DNA from 4 places in the Streptomyces sp. NPDC058308 genome. Region 4 is predicted to be linked to each of the others. Evidence: riboswitches for the same ligand, from Rfam matches in the RefSeq annotation. Region 4 holds a riboswitch; each other region holds the start of a gene.
The links. A riboswitch is a leader RNA that binds a small molecule or an ion and turns the genes downstream of it on or off. The one in region 4 is predicted to bind cobalamin.
Positions count from the first base shown of each region.

Region 1 (4,854 bases), on a different contig from region 4:
CCGACAGTTCAGTGGCCATGTCGGCGAGCCGGAACCGCAGCGCCTGGGCGTCCAGGAGGGACGCGCCGAACGCCTCACGGTCGGCGAGGTAGGCCACGCTGCGGTGCAGGGCGCTCTGGGCGCCGCCCAGGGAGCAGGCCGCGATGCCGAGGCGTCCGCCGTTGAGGCCGGACATGGCGATGCGGAAGCCGTCCCCCTCGGCGCCGAGCCGCCGGTCGGCAGGGACACGGACACCGTCGAGGAGCACCTGGCGGGTCGGCTGGGCGTTCCAGCCCATCTTGCGCTCATCGGCGCCGAAGGAGAGGCCGGGGTCGTCCCGTTCGACGACGAACGCGGAGATGCCGTCCGGCCCCTCCTCGCCGGTACGGGCCATGACGACGTACACGTCCGATGCGCCCGCTCCGGAGATGAACTGCTTGACGCCGGTCAGGACGTATCCGTCGCCGTGGCGTTCGGCCCGCGTCCGCAGGGCCGCCGCGTCCGATCCTGCACCCGGTTCGGTGAGGCAGTAGCTGCCCAGGGACGCGGCCGTGCACAGGTCGGGCAGCCAGCGGGCGCGCTGCCCCTCGTCGCCGTACCGGTCGATCATCCAGGCGACCATGTTGTGGATGGAGAGGTAACCCGCGATGGAGGGGCACCCGGTGGCCAGGGCCTCGAACACGAGGGTTCCGTCGGTGCGGCCGAGCCCGGAACCGCCGTGCTCCTCGGATACGTAGACACCACCGAGGCCCAGTTCGGCGGCCTTGCGCAGGACGTCCACAGGGAAGTGTTTGTCGCGGTCCCAGGCGACGGCGTGCGGCGCCAGATACGTGTCGGCGAAGTCGAGTGTGACCTCGGCCAGTGCGAGCTGGTCCTTGGTGAGGGTGGTGGCCATCGATGTCATCGCCGTCATCCCATCGTCGGGATGGTGAAACTCGCGCCCTCCCTGGCCCCGGAGGGCCAGCGCGAGGTGACGGTCTTCGTACGGGTGTAGAAGCGGACGGCGTCGGGGCCGTGCTGGTTGAGATCGCCGAAGCCGGACCGCTTCCAGCCGCCGAAGGTGTGGTAAGCCACCGGGACGGGGATCGGCACGTTGACCCCGACCATGCCCGCGCCGACGCGGCGGGTGAAGTCGCGGGCGGTGTCGCCGTCCCTGGTGAAGAGGGCGACGCCGTTGCCGTAGGGGTGTTCGGTGGGCAGGCGCAGAGCGGTCTCGTAGTCGGCCGCGCGGACCACGCACAGCACCGGGCCGAAGATCTCCTCACGGTAGATCCGCATGCGGGGCGAGACGCGGTCGAAGAGCGTGGCTCCGGCAAAGAAGCCGTTCTCGTGACCGGGCAGCGTGAAGTCCCGTCCGTCCACGACCAGTTCGGCCCCTTCGCTGACGCCGACGTCCACGTAGCGGCGGACCCGGTCGAGCGCGTCGCGGCTCACCAGCGGGCCGAAGTCCGTCCCGGGGTCGTCGGAGCGGCCGATGCGCAGGTCCGCGACGCGTTCCTTGAGCCGGGCGACGAGCGCGTCGGCGGTCCCCTCGCCCACGGGGACGGCGACCGCGATGGCCATGCAACGCTCCCCCGCCGAGCCGTACCCGGCACCGATGAGGGCGTCCACGGCCTGGTCGAGGTCGGCGTCGGGCATGACGATCATGTGGTTCTTGGCGCCGCCGAAGCACTGGGCGCGTTTGCCGTGCGCGGCGGCGGTGGCGTAGATGTGCGCGGCGATCGGCGTGGACCCGACGAAGCCGAGCGCCTGGACCCGGGGGTCCTCCAGGAGGGTGTCGACGGTCTCCTTGCCTCCGTTGACGACGTTCAGGACACCGGGCGGCAGGCCCGCCTCCAGGAACAGCTCGGCGAGCCTGAGCGGTACGGAGGGCGCGCGTTCGGACGGCTTGAGGACGAAGGAGTTGCCACAGGCGAGCGCGGGGGCCGCCTTCCACAGCGGGATCATCGCGGGGAAGTTGAACGGGGTGATCCCGGCGGTGACACCGAGGGGCACCCGCAGGGAGTGCACGTCGATGCCGGTGCCGGCGTTGTCGGTGAACTCGCCCTTCAGGAGGTGCGGGATGCCCGCGGCGAACTCGACGACTTCGAGGCCGCGTTGCAGGTCACCGTGGGCGTCGGCGACCGTCTTGCCGTGCTCGCGGGAGAGCAGCCGGGCCAGGGACTCCCGCTCCTCGTCGACGAGTTGGAGGAAGCGCAGCAGGACGCGGGCGCGCCGCTGCGGGTTCCACTCACCCCACGCACGCTGCGCCGACTCGGCGTCGGCGATCGCCGCGACCGTCTCGTCACGCCCGGCCAGCGGCACATGTGCCTGTACGCAACCGGTGTTGGGGTCGTACACATCGGCGAAGAGCCCGGACGCCCCGCGCACATGCTTGCCGCCGATGAAATGTGTCAGTTCACGGACCATGAGAGCCTGCTCTCGTCAGGTGAGTCCGGGGATGGCACGGCAGGCCGACGACGCCACCGGGTGAGGTGGGCGCGCGGTTCTGACGTGGGACGCGAAGGCCTAAGAGCCGTCGTGGAGTCGGGCGTCGACAGGGGTCGCCGCTCGCTTCGCCGGATCACCTGGGTCGTGGTCACGGACCGGTGCCATGCGTGTCTGCTCCATCCTCGTGGACAACACGGAACACCCCGCGGCCGGTATCCTGACTCCCGGATCAGCGCACGTTCCCCTGCCTTCCCGACGGGACTTGCTCCGTCAGTGGCGTATCGCTCGGCGAGAACGCACTCCCCGGTCACAGTGGCGGGACCGCGCCGGATTCACACCGGCTTCCCTGCACCGCGGGCTCTGGTCACGAACATATAGTTGGACGTCCTAGTAAGTCCACCCCGTCGGGCGAGTCGGTGTCCGCCCGCTCACTCGCCGTCCTTCAGCTTGACGATCCTGCCGTCCTTGTCGAGCGTGTGGTCGTTCCAGTACGTGCCCCACTTGTCCCCGACATGCTCGGGGACCTTCCCCTCCGGGTAGCGGGCGTAGCCCTTGGGCGGCTCTTCTCCGTCGGGCTGACACGCGGACCCGCTGCTGCCCACCCGCAGGACGGGATACTCGCCGCCGCCACAGGTCGCGTCCTGCGTGGAGCAGCCGGAGAGCACGGCGCCCGCCACGCCCGCCAGCGCGAGTCCCACCACGGCCCGCGCCGCACGGCCGCCGACCGCTGGCGGGGCGGTACGAACTCGGTTCTTCCTGGCCACTGTTGACTCCTTCACGTCGACTCGTCATGCCGTTGCCACACCAGCTTGCGCGAGCCGTGGATCCCGATCATGAGTACGGATACTCAAAGACCGGCTACCTCGATGACGAGAGTGAGCGCGACGGGGATCACCCGCACGTGATCCCGCATCCGTACGTCAGGACAGCGTGCCGACCACGTCGCGCACCTGACCGGCGACCGACTCCGGGAGCGGCGCGTAGTGCAGGCCGGACAGTTCCTTCTGGCCCGCCTTGCTCGCCGTGTACGTCAGGAACGACTTGAGGGCGGGCAGCGTCTCCTTGCGGTTCCCCTTGTCGCAGACGATCTCGTAGGTCACCTGGACGATCGGGTACGCGCCCGGATTCGCGGCGCCGTAGCGGAACTTCAGCTTCATGTCCCGGCCCTTGCCCGCGACGCGCGCCTGCGCGATCCCGGCAGACGCCGTCGTGGGCGTCGGTGCGACCGGGGCGGGCGCGCCCGTGTCGATGCTCACGGTCTCTATCCGCCGGTCCCGCGCGAAGGACAGCTCGAAGTAGCCGATGGCGCCGAACCCCGAGGTCACCTCCGATGCCACGCCACTGGACCCGCTCGCGGAGGCGCCACCCCCGCCCTGCCAGGCCTTGCCGACCGGGTGGGCCCAGGCGCCGGGCGCCGCGCCCGCGAGGTAGGCCTGGAAGTTCTGCGTGGTCCCGGAGTCGTCCGACCGGTGCACGGGGCGGACCGGCATGGACGGCAGATCGGCGTCGGGGTTGAGGCGCCGGATCTCCGGGTCGTCCCAGGAGGTGATCTTCCGGTCGAAGATCCTGGCGAGGGTCGGAGCGTCCAGGACGAGGTCCTCCACGCCCGGCAGGTCGTACCCGATCGCGATGGGCCCGCCGACCATGGGCAGGTCGATCGCGCGCCCGCCCCGGCAGACGCCCTTCGAGCGCTCGACCTCCTCGGGCTTCAGCGCGCTGTCGGAGCCGCCGAACGCGGTCGCACCCCGCAGGAACTGCGCGCCGCCCGCCCCTGAGCCGATCGGGTTGTACGCGATCCGCACGCCCGGGCACACGCTCTGGTACTGCTTGATCCAGTACTTCATGGCGTTCTGCTGGGCGCTCGACCCGGTGCCCGGAACCTTGCCGGTGTCGGCGCAGTCGATCCCCGCGACGGCGGAGGAGCGCGCGGCGGCGCGCTCGTCGCCGTCCTCGTCGTCACCCCCGATGCCCGCGACACCGCATCCCGCCAGGGAGAGCGAAAGGAGGGCCGTGAGGGAGACCGCCGTGCGCGTTCTGCCTCCTTGGTACGTACGTCCTGGACGTGGGCGTTGCAACGTTGTCCCCTCGGGGTACCGCGACATGGATCTCGACCGGCTCCGGGCCGGACCTCAGATGCTCGCCGATCCACGACAGCGGCGGGTGAAGCAGAGGCGAACATCGAGCGACGTGCTGCGATACGGGGACCGAGCGGTAGGCAGGCCGGTACGCACGGTGTTCGGCGGGCAGGGCAGGGCTCGGAGGGGATGGCCTCTCGCGGACGTCCCCCAGGGGCATGTCCTAAACTCCGCCTCATGAAGATCACGCCTGCTGCCGTCGCCCAGGACCTGGCCCCGGCCGGCGTGCTCCGGGCGTCCATCAACCTGGGCAACCCGGTCCTCGCCCAGGGCACTTCGGCGGCACCCTCCGGCATCACCGTCGACATCG
Region 1 covers NZ_JBHVZA010000009.1:108,337-113,190, reverse strand. The annotation lists gene ACFVYL_RS14770 (acyl-CoA dehydrogenase family protein) at 1-874, opposite strand, end outside; gene ACFVYL_RS14765 (CoA-acylating methylmalonate-semialdehyde dehydrogenase) at 889-2,388, opposite strand; cobalamin riboswitch at 2,599-2,780, opposite strand; gene ACFVYL_RS14760 (SCO0607 family lipoprotein) at 2,838-3,173, opposite strand; gene pstS (phosphate ABC transporter substrate-binding protein PstS) at 3,330-4,484, opposite strand; gene ACFVYL_RS14750 (transporter substrate-binding domain-containing protein) at 4,722-4,854, shown strand, end outside.
Region 1: another riboswitch for cobalamin. It lies ahead of ACFVYL_RS14765 (CoA-acylating methylmalonate-semialdehyde dehydrogenase); the one in region 4 lies ahead of ACFVYL_RS30230 (CbtB-domain containing protein).

Region 2 (4,854 bases), on a different contig from region 4:
CACTGGCTGGGAGCCCTCAACGACCTCCGGCTCGCGATCGGCACGCGCCTGGAGGTCACCGACGAGGAGGACGCCGATCTGCTCTACCGCCTCCCCGACACCGACCCCCGCAAGCCGATGGTGATGGCCTACCTCTGGCTGGGCGGACTGCAGGAAACGCTGGTCGGGACGTTGCTGGACTGATTCCGGGCGAAAACCGGTGCAGAAGGCAGCGAAATTTGTTGTAGTAGACAGGTTCTGTTCACCGGGCGGGCCGTTCGCTCAGCGGATGCTCAAATCCGGATAACGATCGCGTCAAGGCGTTGCCCCTCTTTGCGGTATCAAGGGCGCTTTGTCCGCTTCTTCCTGTGGTGTGCGCCACAGGTGGCTCATTCCCTCACTGTTGCCACCGTGATAAATCTTCACGACCGCTCGGTGACGCCACCCATGTCGCCGAGGGCGCTCCAGCCGGCAGACCGCCGGTAGCACTCCATCCATATCCGGGGGGATCAGGACCTGATCCGCAGCCAAACGCAGATGAGCGGGCGCGGATCAGCATGGAGAAAGGCGTCACCATGACCTCAGTGCAGGTCGAAGAGCATCACGACGAGCACGGCGGCAGTGGGGTCGTGCAGGGCTCGTCCGGCGAGGGCGAGGGGTATCAGCGCGGGCTCGGGGCCCGGCAGATCCAGATGATCGCGATCGGCGGTGCCATCGGCACCGGCCTGTTCCTCGGCGCGGGCAAGGCCATCCACAAGGCCGGCCCCAGCCTCATCCTGGCGTACGCCATCGCGGGCCTCGTCATCTTCTTCATCATGCGGGCGCTCGGCGAGCTCCTCATGTACCGGCCCGTGTCCGGCTCCTTCTCGGAGTACGCACGCGAGTTCATGGGCCCGTTCTTCGGATTCGTGACCGGCTGGACGTACTGGCTCTTCTGGGTCGTCACCGGCATCACCGAAGTGACCGCGGCCGCCCAGTACATGCAGTACTGGACACACGACTCATTCCCACAATGGGCCTACGCGCTGGTCTTCACGGTCATCCTGTACGGCGCGAACCTCATCTCCGTGAAGCTCTTCGGCGAGCTGGAGTTCTGGTTCTCGATGGTCAAGGTCACCGCCATCATCGGCATGATCCTGATCTGCGTCGGCATCCTCACCATCGGCTTCTCCGACGCCGGTGACACCGCGTCCATGACCCACCTGTGGGACGAGGGCGGGTTCTTCCCCAACGGCATCGGCTCCACGCTGATGACCCTGCAGATCGTGATGTTCGCCTTCCTCGCCGTCGAGCTCGTCGGCGTCACCGCGGGCGAGTCCAAGGACCCCAAGACCGTCCTGCCCAAGGCGATCAACACCGTGCCGTGGCGCATCGCCGTCTTCTACGTCGGCGCGCTGATCATGATCCTGTCCGTCGTGCCGTGGACGACGTTCAAGCCCGACGTGTCGCCCTTCGTCGCGGCCTTCGAGAAGATGGGCCTCGGCATCGGCGCCGCGATCGTGAACTTCGTGGTCCTCACCGCCGCGCTCTCCTCCTGCAACTCCGGCATGTACTCCACCGGCCGCATGCTGCGCGACCTGGCGCTCAACGGCCAGGGCCCGAAGTTCTTCACCAAGCTCACGAAGAACGGCCTGCCGTTGGTCGGTACCACCGCCTCCGCCGCGTGCATGCTGGTCGGCGTCTGGATCAACTACCAGTGGCCCGGCAAGGCGTTCACCTACGTCGTCTCCTTCGCCACCATCTCCGGCATGTGGGCCTGGATCATGATCCTGGCCTGCCAGATCCGCTACCGCCGCAAGGCCGACCGCGGCGAGCTGCCGCAGTCCACCTTCCGGGCGCCGGGAGCCCCGTACACCAGCTGGTTCGCGCTGCTCTTCATCGGCATGGTCATCGTGATGATGGGCATCGACAAGGACAACCGCGTCTCGCTCTACGCCGCTCCGGTCTGGATCGCGATCCTCACGGTCTCCTACCTGGTCCTCAAGAGCCGCAACCCGCAGGCTGCGGCCTTCAATCGGCAGAAGGTCGGCGTCTCCGACTCCGTCGCGAAGGACTGACCCTCATCCGGAAGGACTGAGGCTCTCCAAGGCCCCTGTCCAGCATTCGGGCCCGCCCGTACCACACTTCGGTACGGTGCGGGCCCTCTGCTTATCCTGACTCCCATGCTGACCCTCACCCAGGCCCTCCACGACCAGATCGTCGCGCACGCGCGCCAGGACCACCCCGACGAGGCCTGCGGTGTGGTCGCGGGCCCGGCGGGCACCGGCCGCCCCGAGCGCTTCATCCCGATGCTGAACGCGGCCCGCTCGCCCACGTTCTACGAGTTCGACTCGGGCGACCTCCTCAAGCTCTACCGCGACATGGACGACCGCGACGAGGAGCCGGTGATCGTCTACCACTCGCACACCGCGACCGAGGCCTACCCCTCGCGCACCGACATCACCTACGCCAACGAGCCCGGCGCGCACTACGTCCTGGTCTCCACGGCGGACACCGACGACGCGGGCCCCTTCCAGTTCCGCTCCTACCGGATCGTGGACGGCGTGGTCACCGAGGAAGAGGTGCAGGTCGTCGAGGCATACTGACCCCGACCACCCATTGAGGCGGCAGGAGCCAGGAAGCCGGTGCGAACCCGGCACGGTCCCGCCACTGTGACCCCGTCCCCCCGGCAAGCACCGGCCGGGGGCGGGGGAGTCAGGAACTGACCTGCCGCCTTTCTCCACGCAACGCAGGGGACGCGGAAATCCCCTGGAGGAGGCAGCTCAGCCATGTCCCGCCGCCACACCGGCATACGCGCGCTCGCCGCGGCCGCCCTGCTCGTCCCGCTCGCCGCGTGCTCCTCGTCCGACTCGGGCGGTGCCACCGGGCCCGCCGCCAAGGCCGCCGGATTCCCGTACACCGTCACCAACTGCGGCGTGCGGACCACGTACGACGCACCCCCGAAGCGCGCCGTCACCATGAACCAGCACGCCACCGAGGTGATGCTCGAACTCGGCCTCGGCGACAGGCTCGTGGGCACCGCCTACCTCGATGACAAGGTCCTGCCCGAGTACGAGAAGGCGTACAAGTCGATCCCGGTGCTCGCCAAGGAGTACCCCTCCTACGAGAAGCTGCTCTCCGCCGACCCCGACTACGTGTACGGCGGCTACGCGAGCGCCTTCCTCGCCGGCGACGGCCGCAGCCGCTCGGCCCTCGCCAAGTCCGGCATCCACAGCCGCCTCAACGTCGAGGGCTGCGCCGGGCACCCCGTCTCCATGGACGACGTCTACCGCGAGGTCCGCGAGGTCGGCGCCACGTTCGGGGTGCGGGCCCGCGCCGACCGGTGGATCGGCGACGCCCGCCGCGAACTGGCCGCCACCGCCGCCAAGTCCAAGTCCCAGGGCAAGCCCCAGGGCAAGTCCCAGGGCAAGAAGGCCCGCTCCGTCTTCGTCTACGACAACGGCGACAAGTCCGCGTTCACGGCGGGCGGCCGGGGCATCGGCAACGACATCATCGAACGGGCGGGCGGCCACAACGTCTTCGCCGACGTGAACAAGTCCTTCAGCGACGCGTCCTGGGAGAAGGTCGTCGAGCGCGGGCCCCAGACCATCCTGATCCTCGACTACGGCGCCACGTCCGTCGCCCAGAAGAAGAAGCGCCTCCTCGACGACCCGGCCCTCCAGGACGTCCCGGCCATCAGGAACAAGAGCTTCGCGGTCCTGCCCCTGTCGGACGTGGTCACCGGCGTACGAGCACCGGAGGCGGTGAGGAAGCTGGCGGCGCAGCTGTGAGGCCTGTTCAGCCGGTGCGGCGGCGGATCTTTCAGCCCGTCGGGTGGCTCATTCAACCCGTGGGGCGGATCTTTCACCCCGCCCGGTGGCTTATCCAGCCCGTGGGGCGGATCTTTCAGCCCGTCCGGCGTTTGAGGACGAGCCCGCAGGGCGACAGACGGGACGCGGGGGGACGGCGCCTAATCGTCCTGACGGTACTCACAGCCGCCCTGGCGGGATCGGTACTCGCCGGGCTGGCCCTCGGCTCCGTCCGCATCCCCCCGAGCCAGGTCATAGAGATCCTCACGGGAAGAGCGGAACCCTCCCCCTTCCGCACCATCGTCCTCGACGTAAGACTCCCCAGGGTCATCCTCGGAGCCACCGTCGGGGCGGGCCTCGCCGTCATCGGCACCGTCCTCCAGGCCCTCGTCCGCAACCCCCTCGCCGACCCGTTCCTGCTCGGCGTCTCCTCGGGCGCCTCCGTCGGCGCGGTCTGCGCCATCGTGCTCGGCAGCGTCTTCGGGCTCGGCGCCGCCCTGTCGACCACCGTCACGATCCCGGCCGCCTCCTTCGCGGGCGCCCTGATCTCGCTGGTCCTCGTCTACGCCCTGGCCAGAAGCGGCGGCGGCGGCTTCGCCACCGGCCGCCTGATCCTCGCGGGCGTCGCCGTCTCGTACGTCCTGTCCGCGCTGACCAGCCTCATCCTGGTCACCGCCGACAGCGCGGACCACCTCAAGGACGTCCTGTACTGGACGCTCGGCGGCCTCGGCAGCGCCCGCTGGGACATGCTCGCCCTGCCCTGCGCCACGCTGATCGTCGGCACGGCCCTCCTGGTGGCCATGGCCCGCCCCCTCGACCTGCTCCTCGCCGGTGAGGAGGGCGCCACCGTCCTCGGCCTGGACGCCGCCCGCTTCCGCGTCGGCGTCTTCGTGCTCGCCTCGCTCCTCACCGGCGTCCTCGTCGCCTACAGCGGGGCCATCGGCTTCGTCGGCCTGATGGTGCCGCACGCCGCCCGCATGCTGGTCGGCGCCGCCCACCGCGCGCTGCTGCCGGTCGTCGCGCTGATGGGCGCGGTCTTCCTGGTCGTCGCCGACCTCGCCGCGCGCACCGTCGCCGCGCCGCAGGA
Region 2 covers NZ_JBHVZA010000003.1:174,103-178,956, forward strand. The annotation lists gene ACFVYL_RS06155 (DUF2017 domain-containing protein) at 1-183, shown strand, start outside; gene ACFVYL_RS06160 (amino acid permease) at 555-2,036, shown strand; gene ACFVYL_RS06165 (Mov34/MPN/PAD-1 family protein) at 2,142-2,564, shown strand; cobalamin riboswitch at 2,528-2,704, shown strand; gene ACFVYL_RS06170 (ABC transporter substrate-binding protein) at 2,748-3,749, shown strand; gene ACFVYL_RS06175 (FecCD family ABC transporter permease) at 3,932-4,854, shown strand, end outside.
Region 2: another riboswitch for cobalamin. It lies ahead of ACFVYL_RS06170 (ABC transporter substrate-binding protein); the one in region 4 lies ahead of ACFVYL_RS30230 (CbtB-domain containing protein).

Region 3 (4,854 bases), on a different contig from region 4:
GGGCTGCTGGCCAGTTTGCGGGCCCGGCCGGGCACACCCAGCTCCGCCGTCAGTCTTTCCCCGAACGGTAACCGTGACTTCATGGCACGCATCCTCGCACGACGCGCCGATCCGGCCCCGCGCGGCGAGCGAGGGGCCGAATCGGCGCGGACCGTGCCGTGTCGTCAAGACGTGTCGTCAGGAAGCGGAGAGCTCCTCGCGGACCGTTCTGGCCGCCGCGACCAGGTTCTCCAGGGACGACCGTGTCTCGGGCCAGCCGCGCGTCTTCAGGCCGCAGTCCGGATTGACCCACAGCCGTTCGGCGGGGATCGCCTCGAGTCCCGTGCGCAACAGGGCCGCGGCCTCGTCGGCGCTCGGCACCCGCGGCGAGTGGATGTCGTACACGCCAGGACCCGCCTCCCGCGGATAGCCGTGCGCCGCGAGCTCCCGGGCGACCTGCATGTGGGAGCGGGCCGCCTCCAGGCTGATGACGTCGGCGTCGAGGTCGTCGATGGCCTGGACGATGTCACCGAACTCGGCGTAGCACATGTGCGTATGGATCTGCGTGTCCGGCCGCACCCCGCTCGTGGTGAGACGGAACGCCTCGGTCGCCCAGGCCAGATAGGCCGGGTGGTCGGCGGCGCGCAGCGGCAGCGTCTCGCGCAGCGCGGGCTCGTCGACCTGGATGACCGACGTCCCGGCCGCCTCCAGGCCGACGACCTCGTCGCGCAGGGCGAGGGCGACCTGGCGGGCGGTGTCCCCGAGCGGCTGGTCGTCACGGACGAAGGACCAGGCGAGCATGGTGACGGGGCCGGTGAGCATGCCCTTGACGGGGCGGCCGGTGAGCGACTGGGCGTATGTCGTCCAGCGCACCGTCATCGGCTCGGGCCGCGAAATGTCACCCGCGAGGATCGGCGGTCGCACATAGCGGGTGCCGTAGGACTGGACCCAGCCGTGCTGGGTGGCGAGGTACCCGGTGAGCTGCTCGGCGAAGTACTGCACCATGTCGTTGCGTTCGGGCTCGCCGTGCACCAGGACGTCGATGCCCGCCTTCTCCTGGAAGGAGATCACTTCCTGGATCTCGGCCTTGATGCGCTCCTCGTACCCGTCACCGTCGATCCGGCCGGCCCGCAAGTCGGCGCGGGCGGCCCGCAGTTCGCCGGTCTGCGGGAAGGAGCCGATGGTGGTCGTCGGGAGGAGCGGCAGGCCGAGGGCGGTGCGCTGGGCCGCCGCACGCTCCGCATACGGCTGGGAGCGGCGGGCGTCGGCCGCCGTCACGGCCCCGGTGCGGGCGCGGACGGCCGGGTCACGGGTGATGGGGGAGCCGGCCCGGGAAGCCAGATCGGCGCGGTTCGCGGCGAGTTGGGTGGAGATCGTGTCGGTGCCCTGGGCCAGGCCCCGTGCGAGCGTGACGATCTCGGTGGTCTTCTGGCGTGCGAAGGCCAGCCAGCGCAGGATCTGCGGCTCGATGTCCCGTTCGAGGGCCGCGTCGACGGGGACATGGAGCAGGGAGCAGGAGGCGGCCACGTCGACCCGGTCGGCCAGGCCGAGCAGCGTGCCGAGCGTGGTGAGGGACTTCTCCAGGTCGTTGACCCAGATGTTGCGTCCGTTGACGACGCCCGCCACCAGCCGCTTGCCGGGCAGCCCTCCGACGGCCGCGAGCGCGTCGAGGTTGGCGGCGGCCGCGTCGGTGAAGTCGAGTGCGAGGCCGTCGACCGGGGCCTTGGCGAGCACCGGAAGGGCGTCGCCGAGTCGGTCGAAGTACGAGGCGACCAGCAGTTTCGGCCGGTCGGTGAGGGCGCCGAGGTCGCGGTAGGCGCGCTCGGCCGCGTTGAGCTCGGCCGGCGTGCGGTCCTGGACGAGCGCGGGCTCGTCGAGCTGGACCCATTCGGCGCCCGCCGCGCGCAGGTCGGCGAGGACCTCGGCGTACACCGGCAGGAGGCGGTCGAGGAGGGTCAGCGGGTCGAAGTCGGCGGCCACCCCGGGGGCGGGCTTGGCCAGGAGGAGGTAGGTGACCGGGCCGACGAGGACGGGCCGCGCCGTCAGACCCAGCGCCCGGGCCTCCTTGAACTCGCCGACCTGCTTGGCGGAGTCGGCCCGGAACACCGTCCCGGGAGCCAACTCGGGGACCAGGTAGTGGTAGTTGGTGTCGAACCACTTCGTCATTTCCAGCGGCGCCACGTCCTGGGTGCCGCGCGCCATCGCGAAGTAGCCGTCGAGCGCGTCCGCGTCGACCGCGCGACGGTGCCGCTCGGGGAGGGCGCCGACCATGACGCTGGTGTCGAGGACGTGGTCGTAGTACGAGAAGTCGCCGGTCGGGACTTCGCCGATGCCGGCGTCGGCGAGTTCACGCCAGTTCGAGCGGCGGAGCTCGGCGGCGGCGTCCCGGAGGGCGTCCGCGGTGACGCGGCCCTTCCAGTAGCCCTCGATCGCCTTCTTGAGTTCCCGGTTGGCACCCTGGCGGGGGTAGCCGTACACGGTGGCCCGTACTGCCGCGGCTGCGGGCTTGGTGGTCACGGAGATCTCCTTCGCGAGATGAATCCCTGAGATCCCGGAGACGGGACGAGAGCGCGAAGGGTGGCAGCACCGGGCGGTTCGGGATCGCGTGGTCGACGCGGTCGTCCGTCCAGTGTGTACGCCGACCCGCCCTCGAGGTCACCGAGATATCCGCGCACGAATGGTTCGCACACGGACAGCGGGCAGGTCTTCGGACTCACGGGCCCGTCCAGCGCCTTCCTGAAGAAGGCGGTCGGACACCTACTGGCCGTCGCTTCCCAGGACCGGAGTGGCGGTCCCAGTGCATGTGACGGCGGTCGTTCCCGCTCACCGCTGCGGGGCAGTCCCGGATTCACACCGGGTTCCCTCTTGCGACGCTCCCGCCTGGCGGACGGGGCGAACCAGCTGTACGGATCACCATACGGGGCCACCCGCCGGTGGACCGCGTCGCGTTGGGCATTGGAAGGGTGAGGTGGAACACGTGAGGTGGGTGCTTCGCCGACGCGGCGGGCGGGAAGTGGAGGGCGGTGGCCCCCCGGGGGGAGCCCCCCCCCGAAAGGCACGGCCGACGCGCTCCCGCGCCGGGGCGGCCGTACCGTGGCTGCCATGTGCTGGAGCGAGACGGCCGACCTCGTCGCAGGCGCGGGCATCACGGCCGTGGGGGTCGCCTCCGTGACCCTGGCGGCCCGGCGCCCCCGTGACCTGCCGCTGGCCGCGCTGCCGCTCCTCCTGGGCCTCCACCAGATCATCGAGGCAGCCGTCTGGCACCACGACGGCGGCACCGGGCCCGCCACCGTTGCCTGGGCCGTCATCGCGCTCCCGCTCCTTCCGCTGTGGGTACCGGCGGCCGTGCTGTGCTCCGCGCCGCCGAGCGCTCGCCGCCGCCTCCTCGTGCCGCTGGCGGCGGGCATCGCAACGGCGGCGACGCTCACCTACGTGCTGGCGGCCCGCACCGTGACGGCCGGGATCCGGGGGCACACGGTCGGATACTCCCTTGGCCTGCCGCAGGCGCAGCTGATCGTCGCCGGCTACCTCCTCGCCACCATCGGCTCCCTGCTCTTGTCCGGCGACCGGGGCCTGGTCCTCTTCGGCGTCCTGGTCGCGGTCGGGGCCGCGGTCTCCGTCGTGCTGTGGCGGCAGGAGTACATCTCGACGTGGTGCGCGTTCGCCGCGGTGTGCTCGGTGGTCCTGCTGCGCTGGGTCGTAAGCCGCCGTCCGCCGCGCCGGGCGTCGCGACCCTGCGGAGATCCGTCAGAAGGGCCCTAACCCCGGCACTCCTGTTCCCGGCGACCGGCCCCGCTGAGGAGGTCGACGCGCTGGCCCGCCCCCTCTTTGAGGACGTAGAGGGTGCCGTCCCCGGGGGACCAGTCCCGTGGGACGAGGAAGGTGCGGTCTCCGGAGACGTGGAACAGGCGCAGACCCGCGTACTCGTACGCGTACTGGCTGCCCTTGTCGGTGACGCGCCGGAAACAACTGCCGCCGCCCCGGATCATCAAGTCCTTCTCGCTGAAGACGACGACCGCGGGGAAGTCGCTCCGGAGGGTCCGTTCGGTCAGGTCCGCGCGGCCGCGGCCGGCGATCGCCGCGTACGCCGACACGGCCCAGAACAGTGACAGGACGCAGACGAACAGCGTGAGCCCCCAGAGCCGCAGGTCCCGGCGCGTGCGCGTGCGGGCGTACGCGTTGAGCGCGAAGCCGCCGATCGCGGTGAGCGGCAGCAGCAGGTCGAACAGCCACGGGCTGAGCGGATACAGCGGTACGAGGACGACGGGCACGGCCCAGGCGAACCGGAGCACCCGGACGGCGCGGGCGAGCCGTTCCGGTTCGCCCGCCGCCCAGCGGAGCAGCCCGAGCACGCCGAGGGCCGCACCCGCGGCCAGCCAGGCGGGGAGATAGAGAGCGCCGACACTGCGCAACAGATAGTCGCTGGTGGAGAAGTGGAACACGGTGTCGCGCAGCCCGAGCGCCTTGGTCTCGGCGTCGGTGCTCGCCCAGCCGAAGTAGAACAGGACCGCGGTCAGAAGGGTGACGAGGGACCCGATGGCGCCGACGATCTCCACCCAGCCGACTCTGGGGTCGGCGGGGAGTGTGGGAGGAGGCGGTGGTGCGGGTGGGGCGGGCTCGGGTTCTGGGTCAGGCGGGGGGTTTGGGGGCGGAGCCGGGTCCGGGGCGGGTCCCGGCGCGGGTTCTGGCTCCGGTCCTGGTCTCGGTTCGGGGGGCGGGGGCCCGCTCATCGGGCGAACGCGTTCGCCGGGCCGAGGGAGCCGGGCGACCGCGATACGGACGACGGCGAAGACGACCGGGAGGTAGGTGGCGCGACGCCGCTCCAGTCGAGGGTGAACGCCGCCCGCCTGGCGACCCGGGCCCCGTTCTTCGTCA
Region 3 covers NZ_JBHVZA010000009.1:96,886-101,739, forward strand. The annotation lists gene ACFVYL_RS14700 (phosphotransferase) at 1-83, opposite strand, end outside; gene metE (5-methyltetrahydropteroyltriglutamate--homocysteine S-methyltransferase) at 178-2,496, opposite strand; cobalamin riboswitch at 2,660-2,896, opposite strand; gene ACFVYL_RS14710 (DUF6629 family protein) at 3,082-3,741, shown strand; gene ACFVYL_RS14715 (hypothetical protein) at 3,738-4,535, opposite strand; gene ACFVYL_RS14720 (hypothetical protein) at 4,706-4,854, opposite strand, start outside.
Region 3: another riboswitch for cobalamin. It lies ahead of metE (5-methyltetrahydropteroyltriglutamate--homocysteine S-methyltransferase); the one in region 4 lies ahead of ACFVYL_RS30230 (CbtB-domain containing protein).

Region 4 (4,854 bases):
CGCGCAGAGCGCCCGGCGGCGGCGCCCGGTCAACTGGGCGATGAACGGTGACCTCGGCAGGGAAGGCCGCGCGGACCCGCTCGACGAACATCTCGACGACCTGTCCGCGCGCCTGCCCGCGCGAACGGAGCTCCTCGGTGGGACCGACGATCCGCGCCCTCTGTCATCACTCGCTTCACTGGCGCTCCGGCTCGGTCTTCCACTGACGCGGATCGAGGGCGCCGGGCACGAACCCTGGTTGGAGCGGCCCGACGCCGTGCGCGCGCACCTCCGACGATTCGTGCGGGGTGCGGCGCACCCGAAGCCTGCGGAAGCGGGCTCCGGCACCCACCAGCGGAAGGACGTCCAGTGACCACGCGCGTGCTGCTCGTCGCGCCTGCCCTGACCGCCGCGGCGCGGCGCGGCGTGTTCGGCGACGGCGAGCCCCTCGACCCGGCCGGCGCGGCACAGACGCGTCGGGCGGCCGGAACCCTGCCCACGGGATGCCAGGTCCTCGTCTCCCCCGGCGCGCGCTGTGCGCAGACCGCCGACGCACTCGGCCTCGGGGCGCGCCTGGAGGCACCCTCTCTGGCCGGTCTCGACCCGGGCAGGTGGCGCGGCAGGTCGCTGGAGGAAGTGAGTGCCGCGGAACCGCAGGCGGTGGGCCGTTGGCTGACCGAGCCGGAGGCCGCGGCTCCGGGCGGAGAGTCCGTGGCGGACGTGTGCTCGCGTGTGGCCGAGTGGCTGGACGCGCTCCGGGCGGACACCCCGTCCGGACGCGTCGTCGCCGTTGTGGAGCCCGAGGTGGTGCGGGCGGCGGCCGTCCATGCGACGGGGGCGCCGCTGTCCGCCTTCTGGCGGTTCGATGTCCTGCCGTTGTCGACGACGGAACTCAGCGGACGCTCCGGACGCTGGAACATGCGGCTCGGCTGCCCGCTCGGTGCCGCGTGACGCGCTCGGTCCAGCGGCACTGGTCAGGGTGGCGGGCCAGCAGCACGGCCCCGCGACGACGAGACGGCCCCCCGACGAGTACGCGCAACTGATCGCGAGCCGTCGGCAGATCGGGGTGTCCGGGCACTCCGCCGCCCTACCGGTCCGCCGCGACCGGCTTCCCGGGCGTGGGCGCCGCGGGCTTCGGCAGCAGCAGGCGCTGCGCCAACTCCCCGAAGATCAGCCCGAAGGCACCCCACAGCGTGGCCTGCATGGCGAGGGCGGAGAGCCGGAAACGCCAGAGCAGGGCGGCCGGGAAATGCTCGGGAACGTCATTGATCACGGGCAGGAACTCGTAGGCCAGTCCAATGGCCACGGCGAAACCGAGCACGGCCACGACGGTCGCGTACCAGGCACCGAGCGCGGGCACAAGCCGCTTGCCCAGCAGGGTCGCGGCGATCGCGAGGAGCACGCTGAGCACCATCATCAGCAGATACAGGGAGGTGCGCTTGCCGATGGTGTCGGGGTTGCCGACAGCGGGCGGACTGGCCGGGTACTTCAGGAACGGCACGACGTACACGGCCAGCAGCGCGCAGCCCGAGAGCAGCAGCGCCGTCGCACGCGGGCCGAACCGGCCGACGCGGCCGAGGGCGAAGCTGTAGGCGAGCGCGGCGATGCCGCCGAAGGCGACCCCGTAGACGAGGACGCCGGTGGCGAGGCCGGCCGTGGACTGCAGGCTCCGGGAGACGAGTTCGACCTCGTCCCCGTGTGCGTGGCTCGCGTGGGCCTCTTCGAAGTCGATGGCGGCGTCGACGTTCGGCTCACCGAGCCAGTAGGCGATGACGAGGGCGAGCACGCCGGCCCCGAGACCGGCGAGCATGCCTCGAACGAGCAGGTTGCGTACGGTTGTCGAGTTCATGAGCGGGCCGAATTTCCCCTGGTGAGTGGCAGTCAGTGGCAGGGGAAGCCGAGCAGATGGCGGGCGTCGTGCACCCATTCATGGACCTCCGCGCCGCTGAACACGGAGGTGGCGCCCTGTTCGGCGCCGACGAAGTACAGCAGGACCAGCATCAGGATTCCGAAGAAGACCGCCCATGGGGCGATCACCTTCAGCGGCAGCTTGACCGGTACGGCAGGTGCGTCGGCGGTCGGCTGAGCGGCGTGTTGCGCCATGGTGGTGCCTCCTTCGGGAGTTCGCGTCCCGTCTCGGTGGTGCAGAGGACGACAGCCACGGGTCTGACTCACGAGCGGTACGGGGACCGCTCGCACACAGTGGCGCGACCGTGCCGGAGTCACACCGGCTTCCGTCGAGCTGTCGTCGATATCGCAGTGACGGTACCGCGTGGCGCGTACATGGCCAAGACCGGCCGCCGTCGGAGCACCCCGGGGAGCGCTCACGCACCCCGGAGCGCGGTTCGGGGCGGAGCCACGCGGCGGGCACCCGTAAAGAGTGATGTGGCGGTGGTGGATGGCCCAGCGGCGATTGAGGCCGGGGTCCGGGGCGGTAGACCTGCGGCTGCGTCAGGCAACACCGGTTCCGCCACGAATGGAGACGTCCCCATGGCAGCCAGGCCAGTACGGGCCACCCGCCGCACCCGTCTGGGCACCCGCGTGCTCGCGCTGGTCGCCACGGCGACGCTCGCCGTGAGCGCCCCCTCGTTCGCGAGTGCACCGGCACACGGGGACGGTGCCGCGCACCGGACCCCGTCACCCTTCACCGGGCAGCCGACCAGCCAGGGACCGGTCCTGGCCGTGAAGTTCGACAACGCGCGGGCCGCACGGCCGCACACCGGTCTCGACCAGGCGGACATCATCTACGTGGAGAAGGTCGAGGGCGGCATGAGCCGCCTGATGGGCGTGTACTCCAGCAGGGTTCCGGAGTCGGTCGGCCCGGTGCGCAGCGCGCGCGAGTCCGACACCGAACTCCTGCGCCAGTTCGGCCGGCCCGTGCTGGCCTACTCCGGGGTGCGCAGCGCTCTGCAGAAGGTGCTCAGGGAAGCCCCGCTGTACGCCCGCCCGCACGACCGTGTGCCGCGCGCCTACTTCCGAGAGAGCGCCCGGCCCGCCCCGCACAACCTCTTCGTACGCCCGCGGGCGCTGCTGCGTTCGGCGCCGCGGGCCGGCCACCCGACCGACATCGGCTTCCGCTTCGGCCCCGCTCCGGCGGGCGGCGCCCCCACCGGCAGCCGGACCGTCCGCTACTCCGCCGCCAGCCACACCTTCGACTGGTCGCCGCGGGAGCACCGGTGGCTCGCCTCCTTCGACGGCGCCCCCGCGCTCAGTACGTCGGGGTCCCGGCTCGGCGCCGCCACCGTCGTGATCCAGTACGTGAACATGCGTCCCTCGCGCTTCAAGGACGTCAACGGCGCGGTGACGCCGTACATCGAGACGGTCGGCAGCGGCCGGGCGCTGGTGCTGCGCGACGGCAGGGCCTACCCCACGCGCTGGAACCGTTCCGCGGCCACCAGGGGCACGGCGTTCACCCGCGACAACGGTGAACCGATGCCCTTCGCCCCGGGGCAGGTCTGGATGGTCTACGCGGACCGCGGCTGAGGCGCACGTCCCCGGCTCCGACGGAGCCGGGAAAAAGACCGGGCGGGCCGGCCGAGGCACTTCCCCTCAGGGGTGCCCCGGCCGGCCCGCCCGCGCCGGACCGTCGTGTCTCACCTGCCCGCAGGGGCAAGCTCCCGGTCCGTCTCGGCCTCGGGTGCCCCCGTGTCGCCGAGGTTCTTGTGCAGCTTCTCGCCCTCCACGTCCACGTTGGGCAGGAGCTTGTCCAGCCAGCGCGGCAGCCACCAGGCGGACTTGCCGAGCAGGGCGAGGACCGCGGGCACGATCGCCATGCGGACGACGAAGGCGTCGAAGAGGACGGCGATGGCCAGACCGAAGCCCATCATCTTGATCATGTCGTCGTTCTCCATGATGAAGCCGGAGAAGACGCTGATCATGATGATCGCGGCCGCGGCCACGACCCGTCCGCCGTGGGTGAAGCCGGTCACGACCGACTCGCCGGGGCGCGCCCCGTGGACGTACGCCTCGCGCATCCGCGTCACGAGGAAGACCTCGTAGTCCATGGCCAGGCCGAAGACCACGCCGATCATGAAGATCGGCATCATGCTCATGATCGGACCCGGCTGGTCGACGCCCACGATGTCCGCGAGCCAGCCCCACTGGAAGACCGCGACCACGGCCCCGAGCGCGGCGGCCACCGAGAGCAGGAAGCCGAGCGCCGCCTTGAGCGGGACCAGGATCGAGCGGAAGACCAGCATCAGGAGCAGGAACGCCAGGCCGACGACCAGCCCGAGGTAGGGCAGGAGGGCGTCGTCCAGGGTCTGCGAGAAGTCGATGGTCATCGCGGTCTGGCCGGTGACCAGGATCTCGGAGCCGGTGTCGGAGCCGATCCCGTCGGCGGTCGAGCGGATCGACTTGACCAGTTCCTCGGTCTCGTGGTCGCTTGGCCCGGTCTTCGGGACGACGTTCATGATGGCGGTGTCGCCGGCCTTGTTGGCCTGGGCCGGGGTCACGGTGGCGACGCCGTCGATCTTGCCGATCGAGTCGCCGACGGTCTTGGCGGCGGCCGCCACACCGGAGTCCTTGCTGACGGTGACCATCAGCGGGCCGTTGAACCCGGCGCCGAAGGAATCGGACAGCATGTCGTACGCCTTGCGCTGGGTGGTGTCCGGCGCCGACGTGCCCTCGTCGGGCAGGCCGAGTTCCAGGCTGGCGGCCGGGACGGCCACCGCACCGAGGCCGAGGACGGCGACCAGCAGCACGGAGAGCGGGTGGCGCAGCACGAACCGCGCCCAGCGGGTGCCGAGCTTCGGCTTGGCGTGCGGGTCGAGGAGCGAACCCGCGGGCTTCTTGCGGTCCTTGCGGCGCAGCACCTTGCGGCCCGCGAAGCCGAGCAGCGCGGGGATCATGGTGAGCGCGATGAGGACGGCGATC
Region 4 covers NZ_JBHVZA010000027.1:74,327-79,180, reverse strand. The annotation lists gene ACFVYL_RS30245 (alpha/beta fold hydrolase) at 1-352, shown strand, start outside; gene ACFVYL_RS30240 (histidine phosphatase family protein) at 349-930, shown strand; gene ACFVYL_RS30235 (CbtA family protein) at 1,067-1,828, opposite strand; gene ACFVYL_RS30230 (CbtB-domain containing protein) at 1,861-2,082, opposite strand; cobalamin riboswitch at 2,119-2,261, opposite strand; gene ACFVYL_RS30225 (DUF3048 domain-containing protein) at 2,470-3,462, shown strand; gene ACFVYL_RS30220 (MMPL family transporter) at 3,573-4,854, opposite strand, start outside.